Regions from separate parts of the Clostridium sediminicola genome, predicted to be linked through region 3. Evidence: riboswitches for the same ligand, from Rfam matches in the RefSeq annotation. Region 3 holds a riboswitch; each other region holds the start of a gene.
The links. Region 3 has a riboswitch for cobalamin ahead of ACQ3F0_RS16140 (hypothetical protein). Riboswitches for the same ligand answer to the same signal wherever they lie in the genome.

Region 1: linked by a shared signal. The riboswitch ahead of hemA (glutamyl-tRNA reductase) and the one ahead of ACQ3F0_RS16140 (hypothetical protein) in region 3 are both predicted to bind cobalamin.
Region 2: linked by a shared signal. The riboswitch ahead of ACQ3F0_RS12575 (heavy-metal-associated domain-containing protein) and the one ahead of ACQ3F0_RS16140 (hypothetical protein) in region 3 are both predicted to bind cobalamin.
Region 4: linked by a shared signal. The riboswitch ahead of ACQ3F0_RS15190 (ABC transporter substrate-binding protein) and the one ahead of ACQ3F0_RS16140 (hypothetical protein) in region 3 are both predicted to bind cobalamin.

The regions. Positions count from the first base shown of each region.
Region 1 covers NZ_BAABMF010000006.1:30,847-34,265, reverse strand. The annotation lists gene ACQ3F0_RS11810 (GGDEF domain-containing protein) at 1-465, shown strand, start outside; gene ACQ3F0_RS11805 (C39 family peptidase) at 493-1,509, shown strand; cobalamin riboswitch at 1,628-1,804, shown strand; gene hemA (glutamyl-tRNA reductase) at 1,984-3,180, shown strand; gene ACQ3F0_RS11795 (NAD(P)-dependent oxidoreductase) at 3,138-3,419, shown strand, end outside.
Region 2 covers NZ_BAABMF010000006.1:183,931-187,349, reverse strand. The annotation lists gene ACQ3F0_RS12585 (hypothetical protein) at 1-257, opposite strand, end outside; gene ACQ3F0_RS12580 (phosphoglycerate dehydrogenase) at 526-1,497, shown strand; cobalamin riboswitch at 1,552-1,735, shown strand; gene ACQ3F0_RS12575 (heavy-metal-associated domain-containing protein) at 2,141-2,347, shown strand; gene ACQ3F0_RS12570 (PTS mannitol transporter subunit IIBC) at 2,667-3,419, shown strand, end outside.
Region 3 covers NZ_BAABMF010000010.1:96,089-99,507, reverse strand. The annotation lists gene ACQ3F0_RS16155 (hypothetical protein) at 290-595, opposite strand; gene ACQ3F0_RS16150 (ATP-binding cassette domain-containing protein) at 736-963, opposite strand; partial or broken gene ACQ3F0_RS16145 (iron chelate uptake ABC transporter family permease subunit) at 1,154-2,017, opposite strand; gene ACQ3F0_RS16140 (hypothetical protein) at 2,029-2,289, opposite strand; cobalamin riboswitch at 2,395-2,566, opposite strand; gene ACQ3F0_RS16135 (PspC-like choline-binding domain-containing protein) at 2,947-3,419, opposite strand, start outside.
Region 4 covers NZ_BAABMF010000009.1:95,831-99,249, reverse strand. The annotation lists gene ACQ3F0_RS15190 (ABC transporter substrate-binding protein) at 1-1,473, opposite strand, end outside; cobalamin riboswitch at 1,633-1,820, opposite strand; gene ACQ3F0_RS15185 (glycerate kinase) at 1,955-3,091, opposite strand; gene ACQ3F0_RS15180 (tetratricopeptide repeat protein) at 3,115-3,419, opposite strand, start outside.

The DNA of each region.
Region 1 (3,419 bases), on a different contig from region 3:
CAATTAAGTGAAATAAGTAATAGATTTAAATTTGATGAGGAATATAGAAGATTATTTAATTATTATAAAAATCATAAAGGAAATCTTGCTATAGTTATGTTTGAAATAGATCATTTCAAAAAAATAAACCTAGAATTGGGACAATCTGTAGGAGATAAAGTTTTAAGAGAAATTACAAAGATGGTAAAGGTTTTTATAAGAGGTAATGATGTATTTGCTAGATGGGGTGAAGAAGAGTTTGTAATACTACTGTCTGGTGTAGATACAAGAATAGCTTTGAATGTAACTAAACGTATAAAAGAGGGTATTTGGGACCATTATTTTAGTAATGTAGGAACTATAACATGTTGTTTTGGTGTGGCGTCCCCTCAAGAAGGAGAGAGTATGGAAGACTTATTAGTTAGAGTTAATAAATATCTAAAAAGAGCTAAAAAAGAGGGCGGTAACGAAATTATTTTTAACTAATTATGACTTTATATATAGGAGATTATTATGAGAAAAAGACAAAACATATTTAGTAAAATATTATTTATATTAATGTTTTTATTACTTATAACTTCAGGTATAGGATTTAAATATTATTTTATGGAACCTATTGAAGTAGAAAAAATATCCTATATTGATGATTATAAGACTATAAATGTACAGTTTAGCACTGGTATAGTTTTAGATGAAAAGACCAAAAATAATATAAAAGTTCTGGATTCCAGTGGTAATTCAGTTGCTCTTAGCTATAGTTTAGTTTCAGATAGTGAAAATTTAGTTATTAAACCAGCTGAAAGTAATTATAATTTAGGAGAAAAATACACTTTTCAAGTTGACGATGTTCAAGGAAGATATTTCGGTAAGTTAAATGAGCAGATCAAAACAGAATTTTTAATAGATAAATTACCCATTGAACAATCTTTAGGTCTTGGAAAATATATGACTGAAAAGGTTAGCAATGATAAAGAATATGATTGGTATGTTGACCAAGCAAACACAGGAAAATATTCTAGTACAAACTGTGGACCAGCTAGTGCAGAAATGCTTGGTAAATGGGCAGATGAAAATTTCCAAGGATATGCTGAGGATGCTAGGAATTTACACTATGGCGATGATGGTGGATGGTTTACTGAAGATGTTCAAAATTATCTCAAAAGCTATGGTATAGAATCAAAAATGCATTTAAATGTAACAAAAGAATTTATAATTTCACAATTAGATAAAGGTAATATAATGCTATTAGGAATAAAATCAGGAGAAATATCTATAAATGAAGATTCCTATGAAGAGCATGTTGATAGATTTTATTGGGGTTCCAGTGGACATTTTATTATAGTAAAAGGATATATAGTAGTTGATGATAAGATGTATTTTGAAGTATACGACCCAAATAGTTGGAATGAAACTTATTCAGATGGAACATATAAAGGAAAAGACAGATATTACAAAGAAGAAGAAGTAATCAGAGCATCTAAAGTATGGTATGATAAGTTGTTAATTATAGAAAAAAATAATAATTTATAAATTATTATTTTTATTATTAATTTTAGCTTTATTTCTATTTATATATATAAATAATACAAAAAACTAAAATATATTTATTGTTTGGCGAATACTAATAATGTATAATGAAGTCATAATAGAATATTGAATAATCTTGGTACTTTTTATAAGTTTAATAGGGAAAGCAGTGAGAGTCTGCTACAGCCCCCGTTACTGTAAACAAAGACGAATCCCGGGACCACTGAACTTTTAGTTTGGGAAGGTGGGAGGAGAGTGATGTGTAAGTCAGGAGACCTGCCAGCGATTATTAAGAACAGATACTTCGGAGGGAAGTGAGTTTCACAGCTATAGTTATTAAAAAATATAATTATGGTATAAGTCATAGAATACAAACCTCTGTTTATAGCAGAGGTTTTTTGTTTTGGGAAATCAAAACTTAGACAGTTTACAGCAGAGAATTTTGCGCAGCAAAATTGATATTTATGGGGTGTTATCATGATTCAAATTATAGGTTTGAGACATAACCTAGATATTTCAATAAGAGAAAAACTTTCAATATTAAATAAGCAAATTGAGGGAGCTTTAGATAGCATAAATAAGTTTTCAAAAGGCTCTGTAATTCTTAGCACATGTAATAGAACGGAAATTTATTTTGATTCTGATGTAATAGGAGAAAGAGCTGTTGATAAAGTTTTTGAAGAATTGAATTGGGATAAAAGTCTTAAAGAATATACATTTTTTCGTGAAGAGGAAAGAGCAGTTCATCACTTAATGGAAGTGACATGTGGATTTCATTCAAAAATACTTGGAGAAGATCAAATACTCTCACAAGTAAAGACTGCTTTTGAGATATCAAAGAAAAATAAGAGTATCAGTAAAGCATTACATAGGCTTTTTCAGCTAGCAATAACTTGTGGAAAAGAATTTAGATGGAAAAGTGGTATGTACAGAATTCCAATATCATCTTCCTCTATTGTAGCTAAAGAGAGTTACAAAAGAAATGTGTCAAAATACATGTTAATTGGTTATGGTGAGGTAGGTAAGCTTGTTGAAAAATACCTGACCAATGATAGATTAGAGAAATTATATATAGTTGTAAGAAATAAAGAAATCTATAAATCACAGGATTCAAGAATAGAATATATCTCATTTCATGAAAAAGTTCAAAATTATAATAATGTTCAGTGCATAATAAGTTGTACATCATCGCCACATATAATTGTAAAGAAAGACGAATTACCCCATAAAAAATTCCTTGTTTTTGATATGGCAATTCCTAGAGATGTGGAAGAGGAAGTAAAAGAACTTCAGAAAGTAGAAGTAATTGATATAGATAGAATTTCTCTTATGGATAATGAGAACAAGCAAAAAAGAAAAGAAATAATGGAGCAAAACAGAGAAATATTAGATAAATATATTCACGAATATAGAGACTATGAACTAATAATGGATATAGTTCCTTATATAAAAGATATGAAAAACCTTAGTGAATCTGTAAGTCAGCGAAGATTCAATACTTTTAAAAATAAAAAGTATACAAAGAATCCAGATGAGTTAGCAAAAACAATGATAAAAAGTACATCAGATTTTTATATAAATCGAGCCATAGAAGTACTAAAAGAGGAACAATTGAAAGGTAGTGGCGAAGAATGCTTGAACATAATAGAAAAGATATTCTTTCCTCAAAAATAGATTATGCCACAATTTCATTAATATCAAATGGCATGAGAGTATTAATAATCGGTGCAGGAAAAGCAGCTCTTATAAAAGCCAAAACATTATTGAAAAAAACATGCTCAGTAACGGTTATATCTAAAAAAATTTCAGAAGAGTTTTATGAATTATCTCAAAATAATAATTTACAAATTATAAAAGATGAATATAGAAAAAGTTATATTAATGATAAGCATCTTATAATTATTGCGATTAAC
Region 2 (3,419 bases), on a different contig from region 3:
GGTGCTGATTCTGAGTTTGATTTTTCCTCAGAATCTGGTTTATCAATATTACTATCTGCTTTATTTTCTGATTCTACTTTACCTGTAGGTGTTGCTTCTAAATCTGATTTATCCGCATAATCACTCTTGTCTTCAGATACATTAATATCATTAGTAGTTTGATTTTGTTCTGTTATATTGTTATTTTTATCTCCTGTACATCCAACAAAAGATATAGTAATAATTATAGTTAATGCAGTTAAAAAAATTCTCTTCATATTCTTCTCCTTATTATTAAATTTTTACTATTTTCCATAATAAGTATATTATACACATATATTGAAATCATATCCATATGTCTCCTTGTTATATGAGTAAAGTTTACATTTTATTAATGACCTTAATAATTTTATACTCTAGATATTGTTCTAGAAGATTTATTGTGTTTATGAGATATATGGTATTATTGATGTATAAATCTATTATTGAGCTGAGATATCTGTATAATTAATAGTGGTTTAACTTAAAAAAAAAGGGGGATTATCTATGATAAAAGCACTATTCACATATGATTACGGCACTGAAAAAATGAAAAAGATTGAAGAATTAGGATATGAAATAGTAATGGGTAAAGAAAATAATCACGCTTTTAATAATTCTAAAGATTATGTTACTTATAATGATGAATTAAAAGATGTAGAGATGTTAAGCTGTTATAATCCATTTACTACATTAGATATTGGAAAAATGACAAAACTAAAATGGATACAATTATCCAGTATAGGAGTAGATCAAGTTCCAAAAGATATTGTAAATAGGAATAATATTATAGTTACTAATAATAGAGGTGGTTATAGTATACCTATAGCTGAATGGATAGTTATGAGCATACTTCAAATGATGAAGAATACCAATAAGTTCTATAAAAAACAACAAAATAAGATATGGAAAATGGATGGTTCTGTACTTGAACTATATGGGAAAACAGTAGGTTTTGTGGGGACAGGGACTATTGCAATAGAAGCAGCTAAAAGACTTTCAAGTTTTGGTGTTAAAATTTTAGGAGTTAATACAAAGGGAAGAGATATACAATATTTTGATAAGTGTTATTCTAGAGCACAAACTGATGATATGTTATCTCGATGTGATGTTGTAGTAGGCATGGTTCCAGGTACAAAAGCTACATATCATTTATTTAATGAAGATAGATTTAAGGCCATGAAAGATGGAGTATTGTTTGTAAATTCTGCTAGAGGAAGTATTGTTGATGAAAATGAGTTAATAAAGAATTTAAAAAATGGTAAAGTAAGGGCAGCAGCTCTTGATGTATTTGAACAGGAACCACTTTCTTTAGATAATCCATTATGGGAAATGGAAAATGTTATAGTAAGTCCTCATAATTCTTGGATTTCTGAAATGAGAAATGAAAGAAGATTTAATTTAATATATAATAATATGAGAAGTTATATTAGAGGCGAAGAACTTAGTAATATAGTGAATCTAGGAAAAGGATATTAAATATAAAAAACATTTGACAATGTGGATCTAATAATATATACTGAGATAGTAAAATTAAATAGTTAATTTTTGGGTGCTTCAATTTTTTTGAAGATAATAGGGAAAAAGGTTAAAATCCTTTACAGCCCCCGCTACTGTAAGTAGGTATGAAATCTTATAAGACACTGATATAAATCGGGAAGTCAGGAGAGTAAGTTGATCTACAAGTCAGGAGACCTGCCTAAAAAATTTGGCAACTGCTTCGGTGGGAAGTATGAGGTTATATTTGTGCATTTTGGTCAGCTTTTAGATTTTATACTAATATGATGACATTGTATATAATATAAAATGATTACTAAACCTACACAGTTGTTGTAGGTTTTTTATTATGCTAAATATTATATTAAGTTAATGTTTGTAATATTTTTATAGGTTTATTTTAAAATTACAAAAAAAATGCAAAAAATCAAAAAACATAGTAAGAAAATATAAATATATTTAGTTATAATTAAAATATAAAAAATTGTTTCAATTAAATTAATTTCGCAAGACATTTCTTCCAAATAAATAATACCAAAAAATATAGGCCCTAAAAATTTTAGGGGCTATATTTTTTTTGTTTTTTTCCAATAATAAAAATATATATTAATATAAGGAGGTAAACATGGAAAAAATTCATTATGAAGTATCAGGATTGATTAATGCAGATAGAAAGACGAAAGTAAAAAAAACATTAGATAATGTAAAGGGAGTTAAAGAAGTTGAAGTTAATCTTGCCAAGGGAACTGTAGATGTTAGTTTCAATTCACCAGCAACTGAAGAGAAGATTGAGCAAAGTATAGAGAAGCAAGGATGCGTAATTATAAATTGAGAAGAAATCTTTTAACTTCATGAAAGATAAAAGGTAAATAAAAAATTTTACATTGAAAAGGAAGCTTTTTAGAAATGATAAGAGCTTCCTTTTAAATTTTTTGCAAGACAAAGTTTATGTAATCGCTTTAATTCCAATACACTTTAGTTTTGTCACTATTTTATACTGACAATTAGAGCCTTTCTTTTCCTTGTATAGCTAGATTTAACGGAATATAATCAAATTGTAATCAGCTGATACATTTAAAAGAAAATTCTGAAAAATGAAATTATACTAAAATATTATTCATAAAAATCAGGAATTTATAGGGGGAGATTGTATGGCTAACACAGCTACAAATTTGCAAACAAGAACAACACGAGATAATGTACAAGTATTTGGTCGTTTTTTAAGTGGCATGGTGATGCCTAATATTGGGGCATTTATCGCATGGGGATTAATTACAGCTTTATTTATTCCAACAGGTTGGTTACCTAATGAAAGTTTGAGTAGTTTAGTAGGGCCAATGATTAATTACTTATTACCATTACTAATAGGTTATACAGGCGGTAAAATGGTTGGTGGAACTAGAGGTGGTGTTGTTGGGTCAGTTGCAACTATGGGAGTAGTTGTTGGAGTAGACATACCAATGTTTATTGGTGCGATGATAATGGGTCCACTAGGTGGATATGCAATAAAGAAATTTGATGATGTAGTAGAAGGAAAAATACCAACAGGTTTTGAAATGTTAGTTAATAACTTTTCCTCAGGAATTATATCTATGTTATTAGCAATGTTAGCTTTCTTAGGAATTGGACCTATAGTATTAAATCTTACTATAGCTTTAGGCAATGCAGTAGAAGCAATGGTAACTGCAAATTTATTACCAATAGCTTCAGTATTTATAGAACCAGCAAAAATATTATTCTTAAATAATGCGATTAATCATGGTGTTTTATCACCACTTGGAATAGCGCAAGCACAAGAATTAGGTAAATCAGTATTTTTCTTATTAGAAGCAAATCCAGGACCTGGGCTAGGTATTTTATGTGCATATTATGTATTTGGAAAAGGAATGGCTAAGAATTCTGCA
Region 3 (3,419 bases):
CTTATGATTTTAGACTTGAATAGATTAAGTTCCCGTAAAGTATGTCATTATTCAATTGTAATTAAAAATATAAAAACCTTCTTATCCATAGGATAAGAAGGTTAATTAAACTTTTTTGTTTAAAATCTTTTTATCCTTTTTGGGTGGACCACCTTGCCCATAGACAGGTTGGTATAGGGTTACAGAGCCAATTCTCTACCCTAACTCAATATAAATAAATTTCTAAATATTTAATTATTAACATTATACATCTAAAAATCTTATTTGTAAATATACAGATTTTAAAAAATTAATATGGCAAACGATTCAATATTTGTTCTATCAAATACAAAGTACCTTTTATGCCAAAATGAGTTTTAGCGATGACATCTATATTTCCCATACTCGGAATATCAATCTCAATGGACTTAAATGTTTTATGCTCTCTACAACATTGACTAATGGTATTACCATTTGATAATAGTATTTGTCCCGGGCAATCTAGGACATCTTGTTTAAGAGCATATGATAAATGGTGATTGTTTAATAAACTCTCAAGAATATTTCTATATTCATTCATCAAACCATCTTGTACAGAAATTGATTCTGGTACCATACCTAAATAATAGAGTAAAAAGTTTGTATATGCTAAACTTGATGATGGCGCAGCATGAATTGAATATGTTACTCCTCTAGGTAATCCTGTTAGTGAATGAAGTCTTGATATATGAATATATGCTTCTCCACGTGCTCTTTCTAAATCATATTATAAGAGTGTTCCCTTAGAGAAAAAATTCCTACATCTTTTAAAGTTTGATATACAATTTCCTTATCCTCTTTATTTTTAAGTTGAAATCTATCTTGACAAGGAATTCTTCCCATCATTGCAATTTCTTCTACTGTAAAATCAAATGGAATGTTGCTTGACTCGGTCATTACACCAATCATCTTTGAAGCGTCTTTAATAGATACATCACTTAACAAATCATTACCCAGATATATTCTACTAACACTAGGCTTGATAACCCTATATATTGTCTATAGTAGTGTAGATTTTCCAGAGCCATTGGGACCAATTATCCCACAAATTCATTATTATCTATACTTGCTGAAACATCATTTAAAATCTCTTTTTCATCATATTTAAAATGTATATTTTCTAATTTTATTTTCATCAGTTTTCTCCAAAACCATATGTCTTTTTAGAAATCATATAAATAAAAAATGGGCCTCCAAGTAAAGAGGTAACAATTCCAATCGGCAGTTCCTCAACTCCCATTGCTGTTCCAGCAATATCATCTCACCAAATTAAAAATTCAGCACCAATAATCGCAGAACATAATAAAACCCTTTTATTATCTGATCCGACAATAATTCTAACAACATGCGGAACTACCAGACCTACAAAACCAATAGTTCCAGTAACAGAAACAAGAATACCTGTTATTAAAGACGTGATTACCAAATATTTTTTTCTAACTTCTTTAACATTAACGCCTAAATTTAATGCATTTTCCTCTCCTAGCAATAAAGCATTAAGAATATTACTTTCAAATATAAAATATAGCATACCTATCAATACAACTATGGTTGGCAAAATAAAATTATTCCAAGAGGCAGTTGCAATACTTCCCATAGCCAAAATGACGCAGTACGTATCCCCGCTGAATTTTTCGCCATAAAGATAACAAAGTTTGTACACGCAGCCGCCACCATTTTTATCTTCAACAGGAGTACTACCATAATCTAAGAAAATAATATAATCTGGGTTTGCATCTATTAATACTTCTGCAAAAACACGTCCCCATGCTTTATTAAGTATTTTTTCACAAACGTTAACGCCGCCTACTAACTTTATTACTTCATTAGCCATGATTGTACCAGAAGTGAAAATTAAGTTTTCATCATTAATACTGTCACATACAAATAGTTTAACTTTATCTTCTTGCTTAATATCTTTTTCTTTATCCTTAACAGCAGCAATTTTATCTTGCATTTCTTTCACTAGAGATTCTTCTTTGTCTGTTACATGGAATATAACACCAAGATTTAATATATCATCATAAACTTGGTCGATTTTTTCATAATCATGTAATGTTCCCTCTGAACAGTTATGTTTGTACTTAATACTTTTTCTGGTACATAATCCATTTCAAAGATTCTTGTACCATTTTTAATAGTAACAACTTCTTTTGACTCACTAGCTTCAGTTTGTTGCTCTGAACTAGTTGCTTTTTCATTTGTTCCTCTACATGCTACCAAAGATACCATAAGTATCATAGCAATAAGTGTTGATAATAACTTTTTCATTTTTTTCTCTCCTCGTCAACAGAAACAGTCCACAAGCGCAAAAAAAGCTATAGGAGTCCCATAGCTTTTAAATATCTACACGAACTATATTCCCCATTGAAATATTAGTTAATTCTTTTTATGGCAGGTCTCCTGACTCGAAATCAACTTCACAATCGTCTTCCCAATATAAATATCAGTGACATTTGATTGCTCATCCTTCTTACAGTAGCAAGGGCTGTTACGGATTTACACCGTATTCCCTATTAAGAATAAATTCACCATTTGAATATAATAACACTAAGTGAAATTTATGTAAAGTTATCCATGTAAACAAGCAGGATAAACGCGTGAAAAGTTATAACTGCATAAGTAAAACTACGATTTATTAAATTCAAATAATTTTACTTATGCAGTTGATTGGATTTCAACATATCGCAAATCTTTTTAATTTTCAACTTATCTTTTTTCCTATATCTAAAAGTTTTAATATTTACAATGTCCATTTACAGAAAACAAGTTCGTCGGCAAAGCCTCCTTACAAAAGCACTGGCAGGCTGTGCTCTTAGTGAGGAGGCTTTGCCGACGAACTTGCTTCATACATGTTCAAATACAAAACTACCATGATTATCCTTAAACTAATTCACTAAAAAAATTTATTACTAATTGAAATAACGACTAATGTAGATCACCGAACTCATCAAAAAAGTACCACTTTCCATCTATTTGTTTATAATATGTTACTAGTTCACCGTTAGGTAATGAATAGTTCCATGCATCTCCATCCCAAACCCAACCATTTTTATTTAGCACACCATCAGAATTAAAGAAATAAAAAGTATCATCTAGCTTCCATTTACCACACAATAATGTAAAGTCATATATAGCATAATCATTACCTGATTTATTTATCCATCCTGATTTTATTAATTTTCCTTCTGAGTTTGCATAACCCCATTGTCCATTAGATAATTTTGCCCAACAATCATGAAGTAAAGCTCCACTAGAATCAGCTGCATACATACACCCTTTAGCATTAAATTCATGTGTAGCTAATTTTCCTTCATAACTAAAGCAGTACCATTTGTTATTATGTTCAAACCATCCTGTTTTTAAGCTTCCATCAGGTTGTATATAAAACCACTCACCAT
Region 4 (3,419 bases), on a different contig from region 3:
TATAGCTGGCAACTCTTCAACTGATATCTCTTGTAGTCTATTATACATTTCTTTTCTTTTTTCCATATCCAATTCCCCAGATACGTTAGCTATAAGTTCATCAACCTCTGTATTACTGTAACCAAAACTCCATGATTTATTAAGTCCACTATCTGTTTGCATCATACTCTTAAATAAACTGTTTGGTTCAGAACTAGATAATCCTTTAATTTTTAAAGACATATTATAGTTACCTGACTTTGTCGCATCTGACCAAGCTGCACTATCAAGGATAGTGATATTAGCATCAATTCCAATTTCAGCTAATTGGCTTTGTAAAAGTTCTGCTTCCTCTTTGTTTGGGTATCTATTTAGTTCTCCACTTTTTAGAATCAACTCTATAGATGCTCTTTTGTCCCCTAATACCTCTTTTGCTAAAGACTTAGCCTTTTCCACATCATGCTCAATCTTGAATTCTTTATAAAAAGGTGTAGATTGATTAAGTACATTAACAGTTGGATAACCAAGCCCTCCATAGAAACTATCTAATATTAAATCTCTATCAATCAATAAACTAACTGCTTGTCTCATTCTCACATCATTAAAAGGAAATCTATTACCATTAACTAGAATATAATGAGTAATTGTATTTGGTTTGTAAGATATGGCAAAGTTTTCATCTTTTATAAGCTCTTTTGCCATAACAGGCTGAATTGCACCCAGGTCTATAACACCCATTACTTCACCTGATTTAAGTGCAGAATATCTTGTATCTGGATCAGATATTACTTTTATTTTAATATTTTTTGCAAGTGCTTTTTCACCATAGTACTCGTCATTTCTTTCAATTATTGTATACTCATCTAGTACATTCTCTTTTAATTTAAAAGGCCCTGTCCCCATAGGTAATCCATTAAAGTTTCCTTCATCATCAAAGTTTTTTGGACTAAACATTGCACTACCAAAATCAGTCATAGCGAAATCAAGCGTTGGTAATGCTTTTTCAAAAACTAACTCAACGGTATAATCGTTAGTCTTATTAACTTCTAATAAACCCGGGTAAGTTTTGTTTATATCCATAGAGTAAAAACTTGATGGCTTTTTGCCAAGTTTCATTCTGTCAAAATTAGCTATTACTGCATCCGCATTTAACACTTCTCCATCATGAAAAGTTACACCTTTATTTAATTTAAATGTCCAAACTGTATAATCCTCATTAGCAGAATATGATTCAGCTAACTTTAGAACTGGGCTACCATCCTCTGCCTTTGTCAAAAGAGGTTCCCAAACCATAAGTACTGAACTGCAATAATAAGCATCCTTCTCTCCAGGTGCTATGTTTCTTGTGCCTGCAATGACAATCTCTTCTGTATTCTCTTTTTTGTTTTCTTCTGCCACATTGTTATTGCTATTACTATTGCTAGAACACCCAACAATTCCTATTGCTAACATTAAAATTAAAAATACTGAAACGATTTTGTTGATAATTTTCATAATAAATTTCCTCCTAATTATTATTTGTGTATATAGAAAAAGCTTTGACTTCCGTATGAAAGTCAAAGCTTAACAAGAAATTTCTATGTATAATAAAACTTTTTTACATAAAAAAATAAATTTTCTCCACTTTGTATTTCAATCTTTCATCGGAAGATCAATACTTACTCTGTATAAGCAGGTTTCCTGACTTATGGATCTTAGCTTTTTCTCACCTTCCCAGAAAATTCCAGTGGCATTATTGAAAAATCGCTCTCCATTTACAGTGGCCGGACCGCTCAGGATTTTCACCTGATTCCCTATTACCTTTGACCAATAGTCAAAGCACTTAAACAGTTTTATTAAATTTTCCCTAACATGTTTAATGTTTCTACAATATTATACACTATTTGTGAATATTAGATATAATAAAATATATATTTCTTGTAATTTGTTTAGAAATTATAAGAAACATATATTTTATTTCTACAGTAAATTGTTATTATTTCTTAAATATTTTAATTAATCTCATTATAGATTCAGTTGTTTTAAGCAAATTTTCTTTGCAATTAATTTTAGCTTTTTCAAAAGGTTCTGGCTTTAAGTTAGTTGTAAAAACTGTTGTTATTCCTTTCTTATAAACTTCTTCAATTTCATCACCAATTGCTCCAACTACAGCTATCACTGGAACATTATATCTTGAAGCCTTTTGTGAAATACCAATAGGAACCTTTCCTCTTAAACTTTGACCATCAATCTTTCCTTCTCCGGTAATTACCAAATCAGCATTAGATACTACTTCATCAAATTTTACTGTATCCAAAACAATATCTATTCCTGATTGTAATTTTGCACCGGTGAAAGCAACTAATCCAGCTCCTAAGCCACCAGCCGCGCCAGCACCTGGTACATTTTGTATATCTATCTCTAAATCTCTAGCTAAAATACCTGCATAATTTTTAAGATTATGATCTAATAATTTTACCATTTCTTCATCGGCACCCTTTTGCGGAGCAAATACATAAGCAGCACCATTAACTCCATATAAAGAATTATTCACATCACAAGCAGCAATTACTTCACAATCATTTAGTCCATCTATTAAACATGAATTATCTATTTTATCTAAGTGCTGTAATCCGCCACCATTTAAATCAATTCCATCTTCATTAATATCTAAAAATTTAACACCTAATGCTGCAGCCATTCCAATTCCACCATCATTAGTGGCACTTCCTCCAATGCCTACAATAATTTTTTTACATCCTTTATCTAACGCATCAATTATCAATTCTCCAGTACCATAAGTAGTCGTTAATAAAGGATTTTTCCTACCCTCAACTAAAGTAATACCGGAGGCAGATGCCATCTCAATTATTGCAGTATTGCCATCAGGTAAAATACCATAATAGGCTTCAACTTCATCCCAAAGTGGTCCTTTTACCCTTACATAAACCTTTTCTCCCCCAATAGCTTCAAGAAAAGCATCCACAGTTCCTTCTCCTCCGTCAGCTATTGGTATTTTTATAACTTCTACATTTTGCATAATATTATTTATACCTTTTTCAATTATGTCACATACTTCTAACGAGCTCATTGTTCCTTTAAATGAATCTGGAGAAACGATTATTTTCATCATTCCCTTTTGCCTCCTTTCCTAGATTAGCTTAATTTCACCTTTGCATAATTCATTTTATAAATTTTATTTGCAGGTTTCATGTTACAAGCCATTGAAAAATATTCTTCTGCCTTCTGTTTATCTTTTATATAATTTAAATATATACCACCTATTTGATTATATATATTAGCTTTATCAGTAGCATCTCCTAATGCCTGCTGGTAATAGGCTATACTATTATCATATTTTTTCTCTCTTATACATTTTAAAGCTAAATAAATGTTTTTGTTATGTGTAGCATATCTTTCTCTTTTGTTTTCATCTTTTATAATCTTTATTAAAGTCTTTA